DNA from 3 places in the Winogradskyella sp. PC D3.3 genome. Region 2 is predicted to be linked to each of the others. Evidence: riboswitches for the same ligand, from Rfam matches in the RefSeq annotation. Region 2 holds a riboswitch; each other region holds the start of a gene.

Region 1 (4,717 bases), 660 kb from region 2:
ATTTTTGCACCATATTCACTTGGCAAACAATACCCAGTTGTATCCGGAATATTCAATACTGTTGCACCTGCTCTAATGGCAGCTTCACAAACTCTTGCTAAATATTCATTATCTGTTCGTCCGGCATCTTCAGCATAAAACTCAACATCTTCAACAAATGATTTTGCATATTTTACCGCTTCAAAAGCACGCTCAATAATCGCCTCTCTGTTCGATTTGAATTTATGAAGGATATGTGAATCTGAAGTTCCTATTCCTGTATGAATTCTTGGCTTTTTAGCATACTTTAAAGATTCTGCCGCTACTTTTATATCATTTTCTACGGCTCTAGTTAATCCACAAACAGTCGCATTTTTAACAATTTTTGAAATTGCTTCTACCGATTTAAAATCACCTGGACTAGAGACCGGAAATCCTGCCTCAATCACATCCACCCCAAGTTGATCTAACTGTTCTGCTATGACTACTTTTTGTTCTGAGTTGAGTTTACAACCCGGAACTTGCTCTCCATCGCGAAGTGTTGTATCGAAGATTTGTATGTTGTTATTTGACATATATCAAAATATATTTTATAGTATTGTCTAACGAATGTATGTTTTGATTTAGATTTAAACATTATTGATATAGTTAGTTTACGATGTTCAGTCGCCAAAATATACTTTAAATAACTGATTTACAGATTTATAAATCTATTTTCTATTGATAACTAAAGACCAAAAAGATAATTTATTTTCACTTGTAAAGTCCTTAACAAAATCCGAAAAACGGCAATTTAAACTTTACGTAGGGAGACTTGGAGTAAATTCAGATTCTAAATTCTTGAATTTATTCAATCTTTTGGACAAAGCTAAAACCTACAATGAAGCTTTTATTTTAAAAAGTGGCATCGTAAAAAAGCAACAACTTGCCAATGTCAAAGCGCATTTATATAAACAAATTTTAATCAGTCTTAAGCTCAACCCATCACATCAAAATGTACGCTCACAAATTAGAGAACAACTCGATTTTGCTTCTATTTTGTATCACAAAGGCTTATATAAACAAAGCTTAAAAATTTTAGATAAGGCCAAGGAGCTCGCAATTATTAACGAAGAAAAAAATTCAGCTTTTGAGATTGTAGAGCTTGAAAAATTAATTGAATCTCAATACATCACACGAAGCATTAGCACCCGAGCGGACGAACTAGCCATACAAGCCAAAGAACTAAGTGCACTTAATGTTATCGCCAGTAAACTCTCTAATTTATCACTACAACTCTATAGTACTATTCTAAAAACAGGCTATATAAGAAATGAGGAAGAAGCCAATATGGTCATTAATTATTTTAACAAAAGCCTTCCAAAAGTTAATATTGAAAAATTAGGATTTAGAGAGAAACTATGGCTTTATAAAGCCAATTTATGGCAAAGCTTTTTGCTTCAAGATTTTTTGAATTGCTACAAATACGCTTCAAAATGGGTGGATTTATTTTATCAAAATCCAAGCATGATTAACCTGAATCCTGTATTTTTCCTCAAAGGCAATAATTACCTTTTAGAAGCACTCGTTTTTATTGGTAACAAACCAAAATTTTTAGAAAAATTCTCTGAGTTTGAAGCGACTGTTCAAAAATCGACGTTTCCAACCGATGAAAATGTAGCTACTCTTGTTTTTTTATACACCAATTTCCACAGCATTAACCAACACTTTATTGATGGTAGTTTTGAAGACGGACTTCATCTAATTCCAAAAATTGAAAACGACTTAATTCCGTTTAATGACAGAATTGACCCTCACCATAAAATGGTTTTTTATTATAAGTTTGCGAGTTTACAATTTGGAGCCGGAAATAACAAAGCTTGTATAAAATACTTAGATAAAATTATCTCAAACAAAACACTTTCAATGCGCGAAGACTTACTCTGTTTTTCGAGAGTTCTAAACCTTGTAGCGCATTATGAAGCTGGACTAGATTACCATTTAGAAACCCTTTTACGAAGCACGTACAAGTTTTTAATTAAGATGAATGACCTGCATGAAGTGCAAAAAGAAATGATAAAATTCATTAGAGGACTTCAGGATATTTACCCACACGATCTTAAAAATGCGTTTAAAGAATTACACAAAACACTAAAGACTTTTGAAGACCATCCGTACGAACGACGCGCCTTTTTATATCTCGATATTATTTCTTGGCTAGAAAGCAAAATCGAAAACAAACCTGTTAGCGAAATCATCCAAATTAAGTATTTAGCAAAGAAAAGTTCATAATTCTACGAAATTCATAAAAAACTCACAAAATCTACAAATAATTTGGATTTCCAATTTTTGTGTTGCAATATTTGTGCTCACAAAGTTCAAACACTTACTGAAATGTTATCAAGAAAGGTGGAGGGAATGACCCTATGAAGCCTTAGCAACCCTTAGATTTACTAAGAAGGTGCTAAATTCTACTTAATTATCCGATTCATTAATCGGAAAATTGGATAGATAACTCAAGACTAATTACCCATCTGTAATTAGCATTTTCTTTTTAATATTTTTCTATTAAGTACGCTTCACGTTCAAAGAACACATGAGGCTTATTTGGCTTTTGGTTTAATCTTTTATTAACTCAAAAACTTAGAAAAATGAGTACACAAAAATTCGCAACACAAGCGTTGCACGCAGGTCACGACGTCAGTCAAACTTCAGGAACAAGAGCTGTTCCTATTTACCAAACATCATCGTATGTCTTTAATGATTCCGATGATGCAGCCGGACGATTTAACCTTTCGGTTCCTGGCTTTATTTACACACGACTAAACAATCCCACAAACGACATTTTGGAGCAGCGATTAGCAGCGCTAGAAGGAGGAATTGCAGCAGTGGCTACGGCTTCTGGAACCTCAGCAATTGCAACAACCTTGCTAACGCTTTTAAGAGCAGGAGACCATATTGTCGCGTCGAGTAGTTTGTATGGTGGCACCTACAATTTATTAAGCGTCACCTTACCAAGACATGGTATTACTACAACGTTTGTTGATGCGTCAAATCCGGAAGAATTTAAAAAAGCAGCACAAGAAAACACAAGAGCCTTTTTTGTAGAATCTTTAGGGAATCCGAAATTAGATGTTTTAGATCTTGAAGCAATTTCAAAAGGAGCGAAAGCGCATAAAGTGCCCTTAATTGTAGATAATACCGTGGCTACACCTTATTTATTAAATCCAATAGAATATGGTGCTAACATCGTTATTCATTCCTTAACCAAATATATCACTGGAAACGGAACATCACTTGGAGGTATCATCATTGATGCCGGAACATTTGATTGGACTAACGGAAAATTCCCAGAATTTACAGAGCCATCTGCAGGTTATCATGGTTTAGTCTATAGCGAAGCCATAGGAGCAGCTGCATTTATAGCAAAAATTAGAATTGAAGGTCTACGAGATTACGGTGGAGCCTTAAGTCCATTTAACGCCTTTCAAATTATTCAAGGTTTAGAAACTTTAGAACTACGTATTTTAAAACATAGTGAAAATGCCCTTGAATTAGCAACATGGTTAGAGTCTCAACCCGAAGTCAAATGGGTGAATTACCCTGGACTTGAAAGCAGCAAATACAGAGAACTTGCTAAAAAATATTTACCAAAAGGCCAAAGTGGCGTCGTCACTTTTGGAGTGGATGGTGGTTACGAAGCTGCAAAAACCATTGCCGATACGACCAAACTATTCTCATTATTAGCCAATATTGGAGACACAAAATCACTTATCATTCATCCTGCAAGTACAACGCATCAACAATTAAGTGACGAAGCGCAAGAAACCACAGGTGTTACTAAAGATTTAATTCGTTTGTCTGTTGGTATTGAAAACATAGAAGATTTAAAAGATGATTTAAAAGAAGCTTTTGCTGTTGTTAAACAGAAAAAAGCCCTTCAAAATTAAATTTAAATTGTGAAGTAAAATGGATGTCTTTAATTCTAAAGACATCTGTTTTATAGTATTCAACACTAAAAAGACAAAAACATGAGTGATTTAAAATTCTCCGTTGTAGGAGACAGTACTTCTGCAACCCAATTTATAGGAAAAACAAGACAATTTACTTTAGTTGTAGATGAACCGGAAGCTTTAGGTGGCACCGATGAAGATGCCAATCCTGTAGAATACATTTTAGCAGGCTTTGCTGGTTGTGCCAATGTTGTTGGACATTTGGTAGCTAAGGAATTAGGTTTTACAATTAAAAATTTAAAGATTGAAGTAACAGGGGAATTAAATCCTGATCGATTTCTAGGGACATCTACCAAAGAACGCGCAGGCTTTAAAACCATTAATCTCAATCTTATTCCAGAGACCGATGCCAGTATTGAAGTTTTAACGCAATGGCTTCAAATTGTTGAAGAACGTTGTCCTGTAAAAGATAATTTACAGAACAAGACACCTTTAAAAATTTCCGTAGAAAAAGAATATACAGCTATATAAATATTTGTAATGGCACATTTACACTACATAACCCTAACTAATTACGTTACTGAAAGTGGTAAGACAATCAATCCTAAATTGTCTTACCAAACTTTTGGTAAAGCATTACATTCTGCACCCATAATTTTAGTCAACCACGCCCTAACCGGAAACTCAAATGTGGTTGGAGAAGACGGCTGGTGGAATGATATTATTGGAGACGACAAATGTATTGACACTAATGATTATACTATTTTAGCCTTTAATATTCTTGGTAATGGCTACGATAATATTGC
Region 2 (4,717 bases):
AATGCAGGAAATTTCGGCGTTTCAAGACGATTGAAAGAACAAGATGTTGAAGGGTATTACGACTTATTGCTGGGGGAAGAAACAGGCCGTTATGTTTTTAGAATTGTAGCTTTGAAAGAAATACTTTCTAACCCTGATAAGTATGGATTCAATTTTAATAAATCGCATTTATATAAAGACATACCAACTTATAAAGTTGAAGTTGATACTGCTGTTACTGATTTTTCTCAGTTTGCAAAGCAGTTCGGAATTAACTATAAAATTCTAAAACTTCATAACCCTTGGTTAAGAGAACCGCATTTAAATAACAGTTCTAGAAAATCGTATTTTATAGAAATTCCTGAGAAAGGGTATTACAACACCAATCCATAATTTTTGGAGTTTATTAAAAATCATATTTGGCAAGTTTTAATTGTTCTCAATTATACCATTGCCTTATCTGCGGTTGTAACTATTTTACTTAAAAAACTTAATCCCACAAAAGCATTAAGTTATATCATAGGCTTATTAGCGTTTCCATTTTTAGGAATAATTGTGTATTATTTTTTCGGACAAGAATACCGGAAGATTAAAATATTCAGTAGAAAAAATGTTCTAAATCAGTCTATTGTTAAGAAAATTCAAGAGGAACTAGAGCTAGATACCAAAGATATTAATGAAGTTGATGATTTACTCGATCAAAAATCAAAGTTAATTCCCTTATTATATAATAGCGAAAAATCGAAATTAACGATTAATAATGATGTAAGGCTTATTAAAAATGGTGACAACAAGTTTGCGCTGTTATTTAAAGATTTAAAGGAGGCAAAACATCACATTCATCTCGAATATTTTGTGATTAAGGATGACAAAATAGGTACTGAAGTGCTTAATTTGTTATGTAAAAAAGCAAGTGAAGGTTTAGAGATTAGAATTGTAATTGATGATGTAGGAAGTTCTATTTCGTCTAAAATGAAACGAAAATTAAAGGATTGTGGAGTAGAAATAGAAGCGTTTATGCCTGTTTTGTTTTCGAGATTTACTGGTCAGATGAATTATCGTGACCATCGCAAAATTATAGTCATTGATGGTAAAATTGGTTATGTAGGTGGAATCAATATTTCTGATAATTATGTCAATGCCAATAACGATAGGTATTGGAGAGATACGCATATTCGATTGGTTGGAGAAGCTGTAAAACCGCTTCAAATATTGTTTTTCACGACTTGGGATTTTGTTAATGGCTCAACATTAGAAATTTCTAAAGCCTATTTTCCAAAACACAATTCTAAGGCTAATGTGCCTCTTCAAATTGCTGCTAGTGGCCCAGATACAGATTGGTCTAATATTATGGAAGCTATTTTTGTTGCTATAACTAATGCTGAAGATCATATTTATATAACAACTCCTTATTTTATTCCTAATTCTGAAATTCTTACAGCACTTCAGGTGGTCTCTAGAAGTAATATTAAAGTAAAAATAATTGTACCAAAAACATCAGATTCATGGATTGCTGAATATGCCACAAATTCTTATTTAGAAATGCTCTTAGAAGCAGGGGTAGAGGTGTATCAATATACCAAAGGATTTATTCATGCAAAAACGATGGTTGTAGATGGGGTGTTTAGTACCATTGGAACTACTAATATGGACTACAGAAGTTTTAATATAAATTTTGAAGTCAATGCTTTAATTTACGATAAGAACATTAGTAGTGAACTCACACAATTTTTTAAGGATGATTTAAAGCATTGTGAAAAGTTAGAATTAAAATCCTGGCAGAATCGCTCTAAGCGTACAAAAATGATTGAAGCTACCGCACGTCTGATGGCACCGTTATTATAATTTATGGGTTTTATTCTTCTGTTTATAAGAATCAATTAACATAACGGTTAAGGGAGCTATAATTATATGTTCTATATTTGCGGACTTAAATAAAATTATCAAGAATCTCAAAAGGAGATAGCAACCTGCATTAACAAGCAAGGTGCTAAAATGATAAGCCAATACTTTGGAAAAAATGTTAACATAATTTTCTACCGTATTTGCTTTCGGTCTTCTTTTTTATGAACCCTAAGAATGAAAACCTCGAAAAATTCAACAGCAAATTTTACCGCATTAATTCCATTATTAGTCTTTGTATTGACCTTTTTAGGTATAGGAATCTATAAAGATGACTTTTATGTGTTACCAGCGCCAATAGCCGTTATAGTAGGTATTGTTGTGGCTTTCTTAATGTTTAAACAATCCATTGATTCTAAAATAAGAACGCTTTTAAAAGGTTGTGGTGATTATAAAATATTAACCATGTGTCTAATTTATTTGTTAGCAGGGGCATTTGCTGCAATTACAAAAGCCACAGGTAGTGTTGACGCCATCGTAAATCTTGGTATGGATTATATTGCTATTCAATATATCTATTTAGGTGTATTTGTGATTTCAGCTTTTCTATCCATTTCAACGGGAACTTCAGTAGGTGCAATAGTGACTTTAGCTCCAATAGTAGTTGGTTTTTCTAGCCAAGGTGATATATCGTTAGCGATTCTTTGTGGTGCATTATTAGGCGGATCTATGTTTGGTGATAATTTATCTGTAATATCAGATACAACTATTGCAGCAACACAGTCTCTCGATTGTAAAATGAGTGATAAGTTTAAAGAAAATATTAAAATAGCGCTTCCTGCAGCATTAATTACAGTAGTGATTTTAGCAGTTCAAGGATTTAATTTAAATTCTAGTGCTTTAGAAGACGTCATATATCAGTATTCTGTGCTGAAAATAGTACCTTATGTATTAGTTATTCTATTATCTGTCATAGGAGTTAATGTATTTGTTACGCTTTTTTTAGGAATCATTTCTGCAGGTATTCTGGGGGTTTTTGATGGTGACTTTAGCCTTATGGAATCCACAAGAATTGCATATACAGGGTTTACTAACATGACAGAGATATTTTTACTATCGCTATTAACCGGAGGCTTGGCTGCTTTGGTAGAAAAAAATGGTGGTATAGATTATATTTTAACTAAAATTAAAGTTTTTATAAAAAGTAAAACGTCTGCTCAATTTGGAATTGCAGCATTGGTGAGTACCATAAATATGGCTATTGCAAATAATACCGTATCTATAATTATAACGGGGGCCATTGCAAAAACAATTAATGATGACTATGGTTTAAATAACCGAAAAACAGCTTCAATTTTAGATATTTTTGCCTGTATAACGCAAGGGATACTTCCTTATGGAGCGCAGGTATTAATGATTCTGAGCTTTTCAGAAGGGAGAATAGATTACTTTGATTTAATGCAAAACACGTGGTATCTGCTTATCTTATTTGTCTCAACAATGTTAGTAATAAGCTTTCAACCAGTATATCTAAAAAAGAAAGTATAGTAGAAATTTAGCGTCTACTTCTTCTATTTTGTCTTGCAGATGTTGGCTGACCGTATTGCTGTTTTGGAATAGAAGCTTTTTTCATTTGATCCTTCATCATCTTGATTTGTTCCGCAAGCATATCTCGTTTGTCTAATTTTTGAGCTTCAGCTAAAAGTTTTTGAGCTTCTGGTTTTCTGCGTTTAGAAAAAGCAATTCCAGCTAAATTCAATTTTGCCATTGCTAAATCATGGTCCATGGATAGACCTAAACTAATCGCTTTCTTAAAATAAGCTTCAGCTTCGTTCATATTGGTTTGTGAAACCATAATTCCATTAAGGTAGTTCAAATAACCTTGTTGTTTTTTGACTAAGGCGCTTTCAGGGTTCTTTATTTTGTCTAACCATTTTTTAGCACCAACAAAATCTTGTTTCCTTAATTTTAAAAATGAAAGTAAAATGATTTCATTCTTAAAGTAAAGAAAAATGAATATCGTAGATAGTAGGAGGTACATTATTCCATTACCAATATAACCTTCAGTGAATTGATATATGCCGTAACCTATAATTAATGCGGCAATGACTAATTTTATATTTTTATTAAACATATTTCTGTGTATTTTTGCAGAGCGCAAAGATAATAAAATCTAAGAGTTTAAAATCTATTCAAAAATTTTCTTTTGCTTCTTGCTAAAGTGAAAACTTGTTGTATATTTGCACGCAGTTTTGAGAGACCTCTCAATGTTCAAAAAAGATTATTAGTTTATAAAAATATAAGACATGCCAAAAAGAACGTTTCAACCGTCAAAGAGAAAAAGAAAAAACAAGCACGGTTTCAGAGAAAGAATGGCTTCTGTTAACGGAAGAAAAGTTTTAGCACGTAGAAGAGCTAAAGGAAGAAAGAAATTGTCTGTATCTACAGAAACAAGACATAAAAAATAATGATTAACAATTGTTAATATATTAGGGCGTTACTTAGGTGTAACGCCTTTTTTTGTATCCTATTGATAACTATTTTTGCACCTGCAAATGCGATATGGAACACATTTGCAATTTCACTAAACATAAAGTCTCATGCCAAAAAACAACAACATCAAATCTGTTTTATTGATCGGTTCAGGTCCTATTGTAATTGGGCAAGCCTGCGAATTTGACTATTCTGGGTCTCAAGCACTGCGATCATTAAGAGAAGACGGGATTGAAACCATCCTTATTAATTCTAACCCAGCAACAATTATGACTGACCCTACTATGGCAGATCATGTGTATTTGTTGCCATTAACTACAAAATCTTTAATCCAGATTTTAAAAGAGCATCCGCAGATTGATGCTGTTTTGCCTACTATGGGTGGGCAAACAGCTTTAAATCT
Region 3 (4,717 bases), 1.7 Mb from region 2:
GTTCCTCCATACCTGTGGCTACTGGAAAAATATTAGGGTCAAAGATGATGTCTTGCGCAGGAAATTGAAGTTCGTTCACTAAAATATGATAGGAACGTCTACAGATTTCGATTCGTCTGTTGTAAGTGTCCGCTTGGCCGTCTTCATCAAAAGCCATTACCACAACTGCGGCTCCGTAACGTTTGATGAGTTTGGCGTGGTGTTTAAATTGCGCTTCGCCTTCCTTTAAACTTATAGAGTTAACCACGCATTTTCCTTGTGCAACTTGCAAACCAGCTTCAATGATTTCCCATTTAGAACTATCTATCATTAAGGGGATTCTAGAAATATCGGGCTCTGAAGCGATGAGGTTTAAAAAGGTCGTCATGGCATAAACCCCATCGAGCATCCCTTCATCCATATTAACATCTAGAATTTGTGCGCCTCCATCGACTTGGTCTCTGGCAACTTCTAAGGCTTCATCGTATTTTTCTTCTTTAATTAACCGAAGAAATTTTCGAGAACCAGTTACATTGGTGCGTTCTCCAATATTAATAAAGTTACTGTCTGGCGTTACCACTAACGGTTCTAAGCCAGATAAGGTTAAGTATTTCTTACAATCAGATTCTGCCATTATGCTAATTCTTGTATTAATCTTGGTTTGTAGTTTTTTGCGACATCTGCAATGGCTTTAATATGCGCGGGACTAGTGCCACAACAGCCGCCAATAATATTGATAAGGTTATTTTTAAGGTAGTCTTCAATATAGCCTTGCATTTGTTTTGGTGTTTCGTCATATTCTCCAAAAGCATTTGGTAATCCCGCATTTGGGTGTGCTGAGGTATAGAAATTCGTTTCGTTAGATAAACGCTGTAAATACGGTTTTAACTGTTGCGCGCCAAGGGCACAATTAAAGCCAACACTTAATAAGGGAATATGTGATATTGAGGTTAAAAATGCTTCTACGGTTTGTCCGGATAGGGTTCTTCCTGAAGCATCCGTTATGGTTCCAGAAACCATAATTGGAATAGCAATATGGCGTTCTTCTTTGACTTCTTCAATGGCAAATAAAGCGGCTTTTGCATTTAAAGTATCAAAAATAGTTTCCACTAAAAGTAAATCGGCACCGCCATCAATTAAGGCTTCTACTTGTTGTTTATAGGCAATACGTAATTCGTTAAACGTAATGGCTCTGTATTCTGGGCGGTTAACATCTGGTGATAAACTTGCGGTTTTGTTTGTTGGTCCAATACTACCTGCAACAAAACGCGGTTGATCAGGATTTGCTTTTGTGAATTTATCTGCCACTTCTTTGGCGATTTTAGCCGATTCAAAATTCAATTCATACACCAAATCTTCCATGTCATAATCTGCCATGGCAATGGTGGTTCCAGAAAAGGTATTGGTTTCCACAATATCAGCACCAGCTTCAAAATATTTAGCGTGAATTTCAGCTATAGCTTTTGGTTGGGTTAAGGATAACAAATCGTTATTGCCTTTTAAAGGAGATGGGTAATCCTTAAAACGTTCGCCTCTAAAGTCTTCTTCCGAGAAGTTATATTGTTGCAACATGGTTCCCATGGCTCCATCTAAAACCAAGATTCGTTTTTGTAATTCGTCTTTTATTGTGCTCATAATATGTATGTGTTCTCGATACAATTTTATTCCGATGTCATAAAATCACTCGAACTGACCTTAGTTTTCTAAAGCCTGTTTTAAATCGTTAATAATATCTTCAGGATGTTCTAAACCGACAGAAATTCGTATTAATCCTGAAGTGATGCCGGTTTCTAATCTTACATCTTCTGGGATTTTAGCATGTGTTGTTGATGCTGGATGTGTTACAATAGTTCTAGTGTCTCCTAAGTTTGCAGATAGTGATAATAATTTAATGGAGTTTAGAAAGTTTCTACCGGCTTCAATGCCTCCTTTTATTTCAAAAGCCACAACGTTTCCGCCTAATTTCATTTGTTGTTTGGCTAATTCGTATTGCGGGTGTGATTTTAGAAATGGATATTTTACAACATTCACATTCTTATGAGACTCTAAAAAGGTAGCAACTTTTAAGGCATTATCACAATGTCTATCGACTCTAACTGCTAAGGTTTCTAAACTTTTAGATAACACCCAAGCGTTAAATGGAGATAAAGCAGGACCTGTATTTCTAGAAAACAAATAAATTTTCTGAATTAAATTGGAACTCCCCACAACAACACCTCCTAAAACGCGGCCTTGGCCATCCATTAATTTGGTGGCAGAATGAATGACTAAATCGGCACCAAATTTTATAGGTTGTTGTAAATATGGTGTTGCAAAACAATTGTCGATAATAAATATAAGTCCATGCTTTTTAGCGATATCTCCTAAACGTTGTAAGTCTAAAATATCTACAGCAGGATTTGTTGGGCTTTCTGCATAAATCACTCTGGTATTGGGTTGAATTAGACTTTCAATGGTATCTAATTCATCCATTTTAAAGTAGCTCGTTGCAATGTTCCATTTTGGCAATATGTTATTAAATAGGGTTTGCGTAGAACCAAAAATACTACGACAAGATACAATGTGATCTTCAGAATTTAATAAGGCTGCAAATGTTGAAAATACAGCAGACATACCAGAAGCAAAGGCGTAACCACGTTCTGCACCTTCCATTTTACAAACTTTTTCTACAAATTCAGAAGTGTTAGGATTGGAATAGCGACTGTAAATATTCCGTTGTTTTTCGTCTGCAAAAGAGGCACGCATATCTTCAGCATCTTCAAAAACATAACTCGATGTGAGGTATAAAGGGCTTGAATGTTCTAAGTATTGCGAACGTTCAATCTGTGTACGTATAGCTTGTGTTTCAATGTGTTTGGAACTCATTTTCTAATCATTTGATAATATCAAAAAAACAAATACGTCGTAGACGCAATTTTCTAGAAAATGTTATAAAGAGTAGTAATTACAGATGAGTAATTAGGTTTGGTTATCTATCCAATTTCGCGATAAATGAATCGCCAATTAAGTAGAATTTAGCACCTTCTTAATAAATTTAAGGGTTGCTAAGGCTTCAATGGGTCTAATCCCTCCACCTTTCTTGATAACATTTCAGTAAGTTATTTGAACTTTGTGTGTTACAATATTCCGAAAGAAAATAGGATTACACAAATTTTATTCACTTTATTTTAATGGAAACATATTGCATTTTAATTGTAACTTTGGTTTTCCCAAATACAATAATTATGTTAGAAAATTTCTGGTTTAATGTGCAATATGGCATGAACCATGTTTTAGATATTAATGGCTATGACCATATTCTTTTTTTAATGGTATTAGCTGTGCCTTATGTTTTTAATGATTGGAAGCGCGTTCTTTTCTTAGTAACAACATTTACCTTAGGTCATACATTATCATTGGTTTTAGCGGCATATGGTATTGTGAGTATTAATGGTGAATTAGTAGAATTTTTAATACCAGTTACTATTTTAATTATGGCACTTTATAACGTGTTTACGGCGGGTAAAAAATCGAAAAACAATAAAATAGGATTGTTGTTTTTTACCACTTTATTTTTCGGAATTATACACGGCTTAGGTTTTGCAAGAGAGTTTAAAATGTTTTCAGGACAATCGGAAAATAAATTGGAACTTCTTGTTGAATTTGCTTTAGGGATTGAACTTGCTCAAGTTATAATTGTCTTTATAGTCTTATTTATAGGGTTTTTATGTCAAACAGTCTTTAGATTTTCGCGGCGCGATTGGGTTATGGTGATTTCTGCTGTTGTAACGGGCTTGGTTATTCCTATGCTCATAGAAAGTGATTTTCTAAAATAAACCAAAAAGTTTGGTAAAACTTTAACGAGAAGTAAATGGCTTGTAAAATACTATCCCTTTATCTTCGTTACTAACAACATAACCTCTGTTTAATACTAATATTTAATGCCAAAAACAAAACAGTTACGTTACGATAAAGCTTATTTACGTATAGCACAAGAATGGGGTAAACTATCCCATTGCAAGCGAAAACAAGTAGGAGCTCTTATAGTTAAGGATCGAATGATTATTTCTGATGGCTATAATGGTACACCAACGGGTTTTGAGAATTATTGCGAAGATGATGAAGGCTACACTAAATGGTATGTGTTACATGCTGAAGCCAATGCTATATTAAAAGTAGCATCATCTACACAATCTTGTAGAGGTGCAACCTTATATATTACATTGTCTCCTTGTAAAGAATGTAGTAAGTTAATTCATCAGGCAGGGATTGTAAGAGTTGTTTATAATCAGGATTATAAGGACTGTTCAGGAGTTGATTTTCTGAAAAAGCAGGTATAGAATTAGAACTTATTGAAGATTTAAATACAGATTCCCATTCTGATGGGAAATAGTATGGCAACAAAGAATAAATACATACCATTAATTATCGGAGTTGCAATTGGGGCTGGTGTTGTCATGGGAGGAAAATTGAATTTTTCGGATACTTCAGATAACCTCTTTACTACCAATAGCAAAAAAGATAAACTCAACAGGTTAATAGACTATATCGATTATGAATATGTAGAGGATGTCAATACGGATAGTATTGTTGACGTTACGGTAAATGGGATTTTACATAATTTAGATCCACATTCCACTTACATTCCTAAGGAAGACTTAGAACGAATTACCGAAAATATGAAAGGTGATTTTGTTGGTATTGGTATTAACTTCTACTCTTATAATGATAGTATTGCCGTTATTAAACCTACCGAAGG

The links. A riboswitch is a leader RNA that binds a small molecule or an ion and turns the genes downstream of it on or off. The one in region 2 is predicted to bind S-adenosylmethionine.
Region 1: another riboswitch for S-adenosylmethionine. It lies ahead of ACXGSQ_RS06280 (O-acetylhomoserine aminocarboxypropyltransferase/cysteine synthase family protein); the one in region 2 lies ahead of ACXGSQ_RS09180 (Na+/H+ antiporter NhaC family protein).
Region 3: another riboswitch for S-adenosylmethionine. It lies ahead of ACXGSQ_RS01795 (trans-sulfuration enzyme family protein); the one in region 2 lies ahead of ACXGSQ_RS09180 (Na+/H+ antiporter NhaC family protein).

The regions. Positions count from the first base shown of each region.
Region 1 is NZ_CM135962.1:1,464,586-1,469,302, reverse strand. Features, by position in the region: gene ACXGSQ_RS06290 (2-isopropylmalate synthase) at 1-554, opposite strand, end outside; gene ACXGSQ_RS06285 (hypothetical protein) at 703-2,250, shown strand; SAM riboswitch class I at 2,353-2,476, shown strand; gene ACXGSQ_RS06280 (O-acetylhomoserine aminocarboxypropyltransferase/cysteine synthase family protein) at 2,610-3,908, shown strand; gene ACXGSQ_RS06275 (OsmC family protein) at 3,990-4,442, shown strand; gene ACXGSQ_RS06270 (alpha/beta fold hydrolase) at 4,452-4,717, shown strand, end outside.
Region 2 is NZ_CM135962.1:2,122,528-2,127,244, forward strand. Features, by position in the region: gene ACXGSQ_RS09170 (lytic transglycosylase domain-containing protein) at 1-372, shown strand, start outside; gene cls (cardiolipin synthase) at 376-1,824, shown strand; SAM-I-IV-variant riboswitch at 1,915-2,010, shown strand; gene ACXGSQ_RS09180 (Na+/H+ antiporter NhaC family protein) at 2,059-3,369, shown strand; gene ACXGSQ_RS09185 (DUF2892 domain-containing protein) at 3,377-3,955, opposite strand; gene rpmH (50S ribosomal protein L34) at 4,128-4,289, shown strand; gene carB (carbamoyl-phosphate synthase large subunit) at 4,422-4,717, shown strand, end outside.
Region 3 is NZ_CM135962.1:408,539-413,255, reverse strand. Features, by position in the region: partial or broken gene metH (methionine synthase) at 1-613, opposite strand, end outside; gene ACXGSQ_RS01800 (homocysteine S-methyltransferase family protein) at 613-1,614, opposite strand; gene ACXGSQ_RS01795 (trans-sulfuration enzyme family protein) at 1,675-2,844, opposite strand; SAM riboswitch class I at 2,945-3,068, opposite strand; gene ACXGSQ_RS01790 (HupE/UreJ family protein) at 3,204-3,794, shown strand; gene ACXGSQ_RS01785 (deoxycytidylate deaminase) at 3,900-4,298, shown strand; gene ACXGSQ_RS01780 (S41 family peptidase) at 4,353-4,717, shown strand, end outside.